3 linked regions of the Tunicatimonas pelagia genome follow. The protein of the gene in region 1 interacts with the protein of each later gene in a pairwise test. Links are inferred from orthologs where the notes say so. Each region holds a gene or a part of one and is shown in the gene's direction. Other genes may lie near its edges. The genes, in order: ftsZ, P0M28_RS05885 and rlmN.

Evidence for each region.
Region 2: the proteins of ftsZ (region 1) and P0M28_RS05885 interact in binary tests that used the Escherichia coli proteins (3 or more experiments, as listed by UniProt). The link is inferred for Tunicatimonas pelagia from one-to-one orthologs.
Region 3: the proteins of ftsZ (region 1) and rlmN interact in binary tests that used the Escherichia coli proteins (3 or more experiments, as listed by UniProt). The link is inferred for Tunicatimonas pelagia from one-to-one orthologs.

What each region holds. Positions count from the first base shown.
Region 1 is NZ_CP120683.1:4,717,261-4,720,228, forward strand. Bases 76-2,880 are described here. They hold ftsZ (cell division protein FtsZ), read left to right. Parts: upstream 76-662; coding sequence 663-2,099; downstream 2,100-2,880. Other genes in these bases: ftsA (cell division protein FtsA), read left to right, coding at 76-619; P0M28_RS20250 (MBL fold metallo-hydrolase), read right to left, coding at 2,218-2,880. Also shown: more of ftsA, read left to right, coding at 1-75; more of P0M28_RS20250, read right to left, coding at 2,881-2,968. UniProt on the Escherichia coli protein: Essential cell division protein that forms a contractile ring structure (Z ring) at the future cell division site. The regulation of the ring assembly controls the timing and the location of cell division.
Region 2 is NZ_CP120683.1:1,414,546-1,417,550, reverse strand. What follows is about bases 141-2,982. They hold P0M28_RS05885 (rod shape-determining protein), read left to right. Parts: upstream 141-969; coding sequence 970-1,995; downstream 1,996-2,982. Other genes in these bases: P0M28_RS05875 (Rod shape-determining protein MreD), read left to right, coding at 2,902-2,982; mreC (rod shape-determining protein MreC), read left to right, coding at 1,997-2,905; P0M28_RS05890 (DUF4296 domain-containing protein), read left to right, coding at 242-619. In the rest of the region: P0M28_RS05895 (YicC/YloC family endoribonuclease), read left to right, coding at 1-120; more of P0M28_RS05875, read left to right, coding at 2,983-3,005. UniProt on the Escherichia coli protein: Forms membrane-associated dynamic filaments that are essential for cell shape determination. Acts by regulating cell wall synthesis and cell elongation, and thus cell shape.
Region 3 is NZ_CP120683.1:5,331,524-5,334,617, reverse strand. What follows is about bases 11-2,941. They hold rlmN (dual-specificity RNA methyltransferase RlmN), read left to right. Parts: upstream 11-915; coding sequence 916-1,968; downstream 1,969-2,941. Other genes in these bases: P0M28_RS22775 (HAD family hydrolase), read left to right, coding at 2,295-2,941; P0M28_RS22785 (hypothetical protein), read right to left, coding at 220-645; P0M28_RS22790 (hypothetical protein), read right to left, coding at 11-145. In the rest of the region: more of P0M28_RS22790, read right to left, coding at 1-10; more of P0M28_RS22775, read left to right, coding at 2,942-2,957; P0M28_RS22770 (TauD/TfdA dioxygenase family protein), read left to right, coding at 2,960-3,094.

The sequences.
Region 1 (2,968 bases):
AGCCGTTATTCCATTTGGTGGGAATATTATTACGTCTGATATTAAGCAAGGCTGCTCCGTGCTGCACGAGCAAGCCGAACTACTTAAAGTGAAGTTTGGCCGGGCCATTGCCGAGGAAGCTAACATTAACGAAATTGTTTCTATTCGCGGATTGCGCGACCGTCCACCTCGAGAAATCTCGGTGAAGAACCTGGCTTACATTATTGAGGCTCGAGTGCAGGAAGTCTTTGAGTTAGTTCATGCTGAGATTATTTCGTCGGGTTACGAAGATCGCCTGGCAGGAGGCATTGTTGTTACCGGCGGAGGTTCGCAACTGCGCCACATCAAGCAGCTTTGCGAGCTTATGTGCGCCACTGATGGCCGAATTGGTCATCCCAACGAATATCTAGGTAAAGGTAAGCCAGAAATAATTAAATCGCCCATGTACGCAACTGGGGTTGGCTTGGTGCTAGCGGGCTTTAAAGCGATTGACGAACGCAACTCTGAATACCTTCGTCACAAAAGCAGGCAAACCAACCAAGTTGTGCGAAAAGAACGACAAACTGGTTTTTCTTTCAGAGGTATATTGGAAAAGACCAAGAAAATATTGATTGATGACTTTAATGAGAAAGAATATTAATGTAGTTTTGGTATAACCCTAAACTACCCAAATCTCCACCGTTATGAATAAGACATATAGTTTCGATCTACAGCCTCAGAACCCGTCTATCATCAAAGTGATTGGTGTCGGAGGCGGAGGTAGTAATGCTGTAAACCACATGTTTAACCAAGGTATTCGGGATGTAGAGTTTATTGTCTGCAATACCGATGTGCAGGCCTTACAAACCAGCCCGGTTCCTAACAAGCTTCAGATAGGCATAGGACTCACCGAAGGACTGGGAGCGGGAGCGAATCCCGAAAAAGGCAAAGAAGCTGCTATTGAAAGCAAAGAAGATATTCGCGATTTACTAAGCGATAATACCAAGATGCTATTCATCACGGCCGGAATGGGCGGTGGAACCGGAACCGGAGCGGCTCCCGAAATTGCCCGAGTGGCTCGGGAGTTAGGTATTTTAACGGTGGGCATTGTTACCTCTCCGTTTAGCTTCGAGGGGCGTAAGAAAATGCGACTGGCGAACGAAGGGATTGCTGAACTGCGGGAAAGCTGTGATACCGTGCTGGTTATTTTAAACGATAAACTGCGGGAGACCTACAGTAACTTATCGCTGTCTAACGCTTTTGCCCAAGCCGATAATGTGCTGACGACGGCAGCCAAAAGCATTGCGGAAATTATCACCTTACCGGGTGACATTAACGTAGATTTTGAAGATGTAAAGACCGTAATGGCAAATTCCGGCGCAGCGGTGATGGGTTCAGCCAAAGTAGATGGAGACCATCGGGCCAAACGAGCCGCCGAAATGGCCTTGTCTTCTCCCTTGCTCGATAATGTGAATATTACCGGAGCGCAGCGCATTCTGCTATCGATTAAATCGGGTACGGAGAAGGAAATTCAGATGGACGAGCTGACCATTATTACTTCGTATATTCAGGATCAGGCCAGTGAGGAGATGGAGATGATTTTTGGCCATGGGGTTGATGAAACATTAGGCGAAAGCGTAATGGTGACTGTGATTGCCACTGGGTTTGATCAAGAAGATTCAAGCGAGCCAGAGGAGGATAGTAAGCAGATTATTGATCTGGAAACTAATAAGAAGGTACCTGAGAGCAACAATACAAATGAACCGGCTCCCGAGCATCGGTTTGAGCCTCCGGTGCAAAACTTTATAGCGGATGACCCTCAGCCTACCTACGAGTCTATTCAAGATGAACCGGAGGAAGAAGAAGAATTGATGCACGAAATGAGTTCGCAGAAGCGACTGCTGATGGAGGAAGCCTATAAGCGAAAGCTGAAGTTGCAGGGGCGAAAAAGCATTAGCGCGCCCGATAGCGAACAAGATCATTTTAAGAAGGAAGATTTTAACGAACCGGCTTACATGCGCCGTAATGTGCACTTGTACAGTGTCCCTTCTCACCAAGATCGTAATATATCGCGCTACTCGCTGGATGATGACAACAATATCGTCAGCAACAACCGCTTCCTGCACGATAACGTAGACTAATAGTATGAAGAACGGAACGAATCGTGAATAGAAGAATTATTGGCCGAAAGCTTAAAGAAGCAAGACCAGATGACGGTCGCCGTGCGATTGAGCGTCAGGATCGGCATCAAGAACTTTTTTAATTACGATTCCACCAACTAGTAGATGGCAGGTCAGGTGAGTTGACTATAAAAGTTTCGCCGATCTGGGGAGTGGTAACGGGTATTTGTAACTGCTGAGCCTTTACTGTTATCCGCTCTACCGGATCAGTCCAAGCGTGCAGGGCGAGCCGGAACGCTCCCCAGTGGATAGGCATCAGTCGTTTGGCTTGCACATCTACCGCTGCTTGAGCCGATTCTTCGGGCATCATATGAATTTGCGCCCAGCGTTCATCGTACTGTCCACACTCCATCATAGCTAAATCAAACGGGCCGTAGCGTTCACCAACCTCCCTAAAGTGGGGGCCGTAGCCGCCATCGCCACTAAAATATAGATTGTCATTTTTACCCTGAATAATCCATGATCCCCAAAGGGTAGTGTTACGATCGGTGATCCCGCGACCAGAGAAGTGACGCGAGGGAGTAAATACTATCTTTAGATTTTCATGCTGAATTTCATCCCACCAGTTAAGTTCGTGAATAGCGTCTTCAGCTACGCCCCAGCGGCGTAAATGAGCACCCACTCCTAACGGAACGTAGAAATCTTTTACCTTCTCTTTTAGCATCTTTACCGAACCATAGTCCAGATGGTCGTAGTGATCGTGGGAGATGAGCACCGCATCAATCGGGGGAAGTTGCTCGATGCTGATAGGCAATTGCTCATTAAACCGACTGCCACCCAGCCACGGATGCGGAGCGGGAACGTTGCCCAGCATAGGGTCGAGAAAAACT
Region 2 (3,005 bases), 3.3 Mb from region 1 along the record:
ATTGGTCGGGAGATCAACACTATTGGAGCCAAAGCCAACGATGCAGCTATTCAGCACCATGTGGTAGCTATGAAGGAAGAGCTGGAGAAGATTAAAGAGCAAGTATTAAATGTGCTTTAGCAATAGCTGTTAACAGCTGCTTAGATTGTGGCAACTAGCTAAAAAATCAGATCATGACAATGAGAACTTTTAGTGGCTCGTTTCGGTAATAAGTATACCAATGATCTGTTGATCTCTAATAATGCGTTATTCATACATTTTTCTTTCTCTCTATTTGTTGTTGGGAGCTTGTGCAAGTTCTGAACAATCAATGGAATCTCCGGTTGATTTGCTAGATAAATCAACCATGGCCTCCATTCTTATTGATCTTCACTTGGCCGAAGCCAAGATGAGCTACACTGGTTCTCGAAATGCTGATTCTATAGAAATTATTTACCGCAATTACGAATACTCAGTCTTCAAAGATCACAATGTGACTGATTCCATTTACTTTCGCAGCTACGAATATTACCTGGATCATATGGCCGAGATGGAGCAAATCTATTCGGCTGTAGTAGATAGTTTAAGTGTTATGAACAGTGCTGAGAAAGCAAAAGATTTAGGTATTGCCAACCGTTAGGGTAATTTCACTCCCTTCAGTCGGTCAGAAGTAAGTTACCACTGAGAAAGCTAACTTTTTCTTGCTCATACTGCTTTGTGAGATTTCTATAGAGCTGAAAACAAACCGGGCGAAGAAAGAAATCAGGTAGCTATCCTATTAATAGTTAAAATTTCGATCTAATTTTGCGCGAATTACGCAGATTGTTGAGAAAGAGATAATAAGGCCGACAGTTTCGTAAAGAAACTCTAATTTCCTTACCTATTGCATAGGCTAACGAAATAACGATTTGAAATGGGTGGGTCTTACACGAAATTTGTATAACTTAAAAAGAATAAAAATACCACTCAAACCACATTAGTAATCAACTTATGGGATTGTTCGACTTCTTTTCCAGCGATATAGCCATTGACTTAGGAACGGCTAATACGCTGATTATAAATAAAGAAAAAATTGTCGTAGACGAGCCATCCATCATCGCCATTGACCGCACTTCCAATAAAGTATTAGCTATTGGCCGGCAAGCGATGCAGATGCACGAGAAGACACACGAAAATATAAAAACTATTCGCCCCCTAAAAGATGGGGTAATTGCCGACTTCCACGCGGCGGAGCATATGATTCGGGGTATGATCAAGATGATTGATACTGGAAACCGTTATCTTCCTTCATCCCACCGCATGATTATCTGTATTCCTTCGGGTATTACTGAAGTGGAAAAACGAGCGGTTCGCGACTCAGCGGAACACGCCGGAGCTAAGGAGGTATACATGGTACATGAACCTATTGCGGCTGCTATCGGAATTGGAATTGACATTGACCAACCGGTGGGTTCAATGGTGGTGGATATTGGTGGGGGGACAACCGAAATTGCGGTAATTGCTCTTTCGGGGATTGTATGCGACCAATCTATTCGCGTAGCGGGCGATACTTTCAACAAAGATATTCTGGATTACATGCGTCGGCAGCATAATTTGCTAATTGGTGAGCGCTCGGCGGAAAAAGTGAAACTGGAAGTAGGTTCGGCTCTAACCGAGCTAGACGAAGAACCAGACGATTACGAAATTCGCGGACGCGATTTGATGACCGGTATTCCGAAGGTAATTAAGGTTTCTTATTCGGAGATTGCTTATGCGCTGGATAAATCTATTTCTAAAATAGAGGAAGCAGTGCTAAAGGCATTAGAAATTTCGCCCCCCGAACTCTCGGCGGATATTTATGATAATGGAATTCATCTGACCGGAGGAGGAGCTTTACTACGGGGGTTGGATAAGCGGTTAGCCCTGAAGACTAAATTACCGGTACACGTGGCTGATGATCCGCTACGAGCCGTCGTTCGGGGGACTGGAGTAGCATTGAAAAAGTTTGACTTGTTTAAGTCAGTGTTGATGACGTAAGATGTATAATCTACTCTCATTTCTATTAAAATATCGTACCACACTCCTGTTCGTAGTCCTGGAGGGACTAAGTGGGTTTTTTATTGTCAATAATAACGCATATCACCAAGCAGCAGTCATCAATTCGTCTAATAAGATGGTGGCTTCTGTAATGGATTTCTCTAATACCGCTTCAGAATATTTCAACCTTCAGGAGGCAAACGATCAACTAGCCCAGGAAAACGCTCAGCTTCGGGCGGCTCTTTCCGGACAACCTAACGAGTCGCTGCAAGATGTATTCAACCCAATTATAGAAGATTCATTAGCACTACAAGCCCTATCGCAAGATTCTCTATTTGTGCTACCTCGTGTACGCAGCCGAGCCGATAGCTTACGCTTTCAGCAGTACGCTTTTATTCCGTCGAAGGTGGTAGACAACACGGTTAAAAACTTTAAAAATCACGTGACTATCAACAAAGGGCGAGCTGATGGTATTGAACCCAATATGGGCGTGATTAGTCCCAACGGCGTAGTTGGGAAGGTAAAAGATGTATCGGAGCATTACGCACTAATAACATCGATTTTACATACCAATATGAATGTGTCTGCGCTGGTGAAACGCTCCAGCACGTTAGGCTCCATAGAATGGAGTGGCTCTGATCCTACAACAGCCAGTTTAAGATACATTCCTATCCATATTAATGTTATCACCGGAGATACTGTAGTTACTTCGGGTTACAGTGGAATTTATCCTCCCGAAATTCTGATTGGAACAGTGAAAGAAGTGCGTCCCGAAGAAGACGCTGCCTTTTATAGTATAGATGTAGACTTATCGAATGATTTTTACCAACTATCGTATGTATACGTGGTAAAAAATAAACTAAAGCAGGAGAAGGATTCGTTGTTGCACCAAACTATTGTGGGGGAATGAATAGTCGGCATCTGCTACCGCAAGCACTTAACTTTATTGTTTTCTTTATTATTCAGGTACTGATAGTGAGAAAGCTAGTACTGTTTGACGTAGCTTTCTG
Region 3 (3,094 bases), 610 kb from region 1 along the record:
AATTGTAAGTAACCGTAAAATGAATTGTAGTATAACCTTTACTAGCGAAACTGACCCTAATTATTGTTACATCATCTGAACCGGTATTTCCGCTCCCGCTACCACCACCTTGACAGCTTGTAAATACTCCCATACCAATAGGCATAATAGAGCGAGAGTCTTCATCATCTTCGGGACGTGTACCGCAAGAGGTACGGCAGCAGCGTGCGTGGGCTGGAACTAAGGTTCTATCGTCAGGGTTCCACGTTGATTTTTTTTTTCACTATCAAAATCAATACTTCCCGTTCCGTGCTTGAGTTCTTCTTCCCAATTAGTTTCATTGTAAAACCTTTCAAACTCTTGATACTCTTCGGCACTTACTTCTACATTTCTTTTCAACACTTGCTCGGCATAGAACTTATCCATGTAGGCCAAATTACCTTCTTTCGCATAATCAATAAACTCAGCAAATTCATCGCGCGAAAGTTTAAATGTTTCGCGAAACTCTTGGGCAGAATGTGGCATTTCCCATCTATATTTTTCCAGTTGATTATACTCATAATCTAAATCCTCCCAAGATGCTTCTTGGTCATGCTGATTAGTACAAGCGTACGTAATTAGGGCTAACACTAAGGCTAAGAGTAAATTCTTCCTTAAAAAAGTCATTTTTTGAAATTTAGAGGGTTTAAAAAAGATATAAAAAGTATTACGGAAGCGATAAGATTGTAAAAAATAAATTCTCATTTGTAAGGTATAAAAAAGGCTATAATATCAAAACCACTTAACAAAAACTTAACATTATATTCTCTCTCCAGATATTAGATAATTCACCCCATTAGTAATAGAGCCCTTCTTGCCAAATAGAAAAACTACGGTAAGACGAAAACTTTACTATTCCCATTTATCGTTGCTTAGGTGTAAACGTATTTTTATCGCATGGAACCAGTAGTAGCTACTAAAAAAGACATTCGTAAAATAAAACCAGAAAAGCTTCAGGAGTTTCTGATTGAAGCCGGGGAAAAGCCGTTTCGGGTGAAGCAGGTGGAAGAGTGGCTGTGGAAGAAGTCAGCCACCAGCTTTGCTGAGATGACCAACCTCTCCAAAGCTACGCGGGAGTTACTGGAAGACAACTTTACGATCAATGCGTTGCAGGTAGACGAACAGCAAGTTAGTAGCGACCAGACCATAAAATCTATGTTTCGGCTGCACGACCGCCACTTGGTAGAAGGCGTATTGATTCCTACGGACTCACGCATGACGGCCTGCGTATCCTCACAGGTAGGTTGTTCGCTGGCCTGTAAGTTCTGCGCTACCGGCTACATGGATCGTAAACGCAATCTGGATGCGGCCGAAATCTACGATCAGGTTGTTCTTATTAACCAACAAGCCGAGGAAAACTACCAGGTCCCGCTTTCCAATATTGTGTACATGGGTATGGGTGAACCACTGCTCAACTACGCCAATGTGCTACAATCTATTGAACACATCACTTCACCTAAAGGGCTAAATATGTCGCCCAAACGAATTACGGTTTCCACCGCCGGTATTGCCAAGATGATTAAAAAGCTGGGCGACGATCAGGTGAAATTTAATCTGGCCCTCTCACTACACGCCGCTAACGATGAAAAGCGCAACCGGATTATGGCGATCAATGAAAGTAACAACCTGGAAGTGCTACGCGAAGCTTTGCAGTATTTCTACCAGAAAACCCGCACCCGCATCACCTTTGAGTACATTGTGTTTTACGACTTTAACGATACGCTGGAAGATGCCAAAGAACTATGGCAATTTACCAAGTACGTACCGAGCAAAGTAAACCTGATTGAGTACAATCCCATCGCGGAAGCTGATTTTAAGAATACCGAAGAAGACCGCCTCGATCAATTTGCCCGCTACTTAGAAAATAGAGGGGTAACCGTGAACGTACGTCGTAGCCGAGGCAAAGATATTGATGCCGCCTGTGGTCAATTGGCGATTAAGCAGAAGTGAAAATAACCACCAAAAGCTCCGTTAAGCTTGCAAGTCCTCTGCTTGTATAATAGGCATCTGTAATTGAAACTCGGCCAATGCTATGCGCCAAATATTTTAATTTATAGCTCAATATAATGCATAAATATGAGCTATAAAAGCATACTATTTGGCTCACCCCACCTAAAAAAGCGTATAGAAAGCAAGTGCTGGCATTAATAAATACCTAGTGACCGGATCACTGGTAGAGCGTGAGTAAGTATACATCACTATAATTGCTAAAAACCGGTAAGTAGCACAAACATCCACCTGATGTCATAGTTTATCCGGTACACAAAACTACAACTATGAAAGCATTACTTTTTGGATCTATCGGCACCTTGGCCGAAACCTCAGAACTACAACGTGAAGCCTTTAACCAGGCGTTTAACGAGCATAACTTAGACTGGAACTGGCCCCGTGAACAGTACCAAGAATTGCTTAAAGATAGCGGAGGCAAACAGCGAATTGCGAGCTTTGCCGAAAGTAAAGGTGAAACGGTAGATGCTGAAGCGGTTCACGCTACTAAGTCAAGAATTTTTCAGGATTTGCTCCAGGAAAAGTCCATTCAACCCCGGTCGGGAGTTGCCGATACCATTCGGAAAGCAAAGGAAGAAGGCATAAAACTAGGCTTGGTAACCACGACTAGCCGCGAAAATATAGATAATTTATTGGGCGCCCTTTCAACCGAAATTTCGGCTGATACTTTTGATGTAATCATTGATAGCAGTCAGGTTGAAGCCAAAAAGCCAGCCGCCGATGCTTACCAGTTAGCTTTAGAAAAATTAGGAGTTGAGGCCAGTGAGGCTAAAGCAATTGAAGACAACCAGGATGGCCTGTCGGCTGCCCAGGCAGCAGGTATTTCCAGCTATGCCTTCGGCGGAGCCAATACCCAAGCGCACGACTTTGAAGGAGCGGAGGCGCAGCTTTCTTCGCTGGATTTTGATCAGTTACAACGCAAAGCGGCCTAAGAATGAAATTTAATTCAGTAGATGGGTCAGATTTTGTGCTGGAAGAAACCGGCAGCCAACCGCTTAAAGAGGTTTCTGACCAGGAAATTGATGATATAAAGGCAGCCTTGGCCAACCATGGCGTAGCGGTTTTTCAT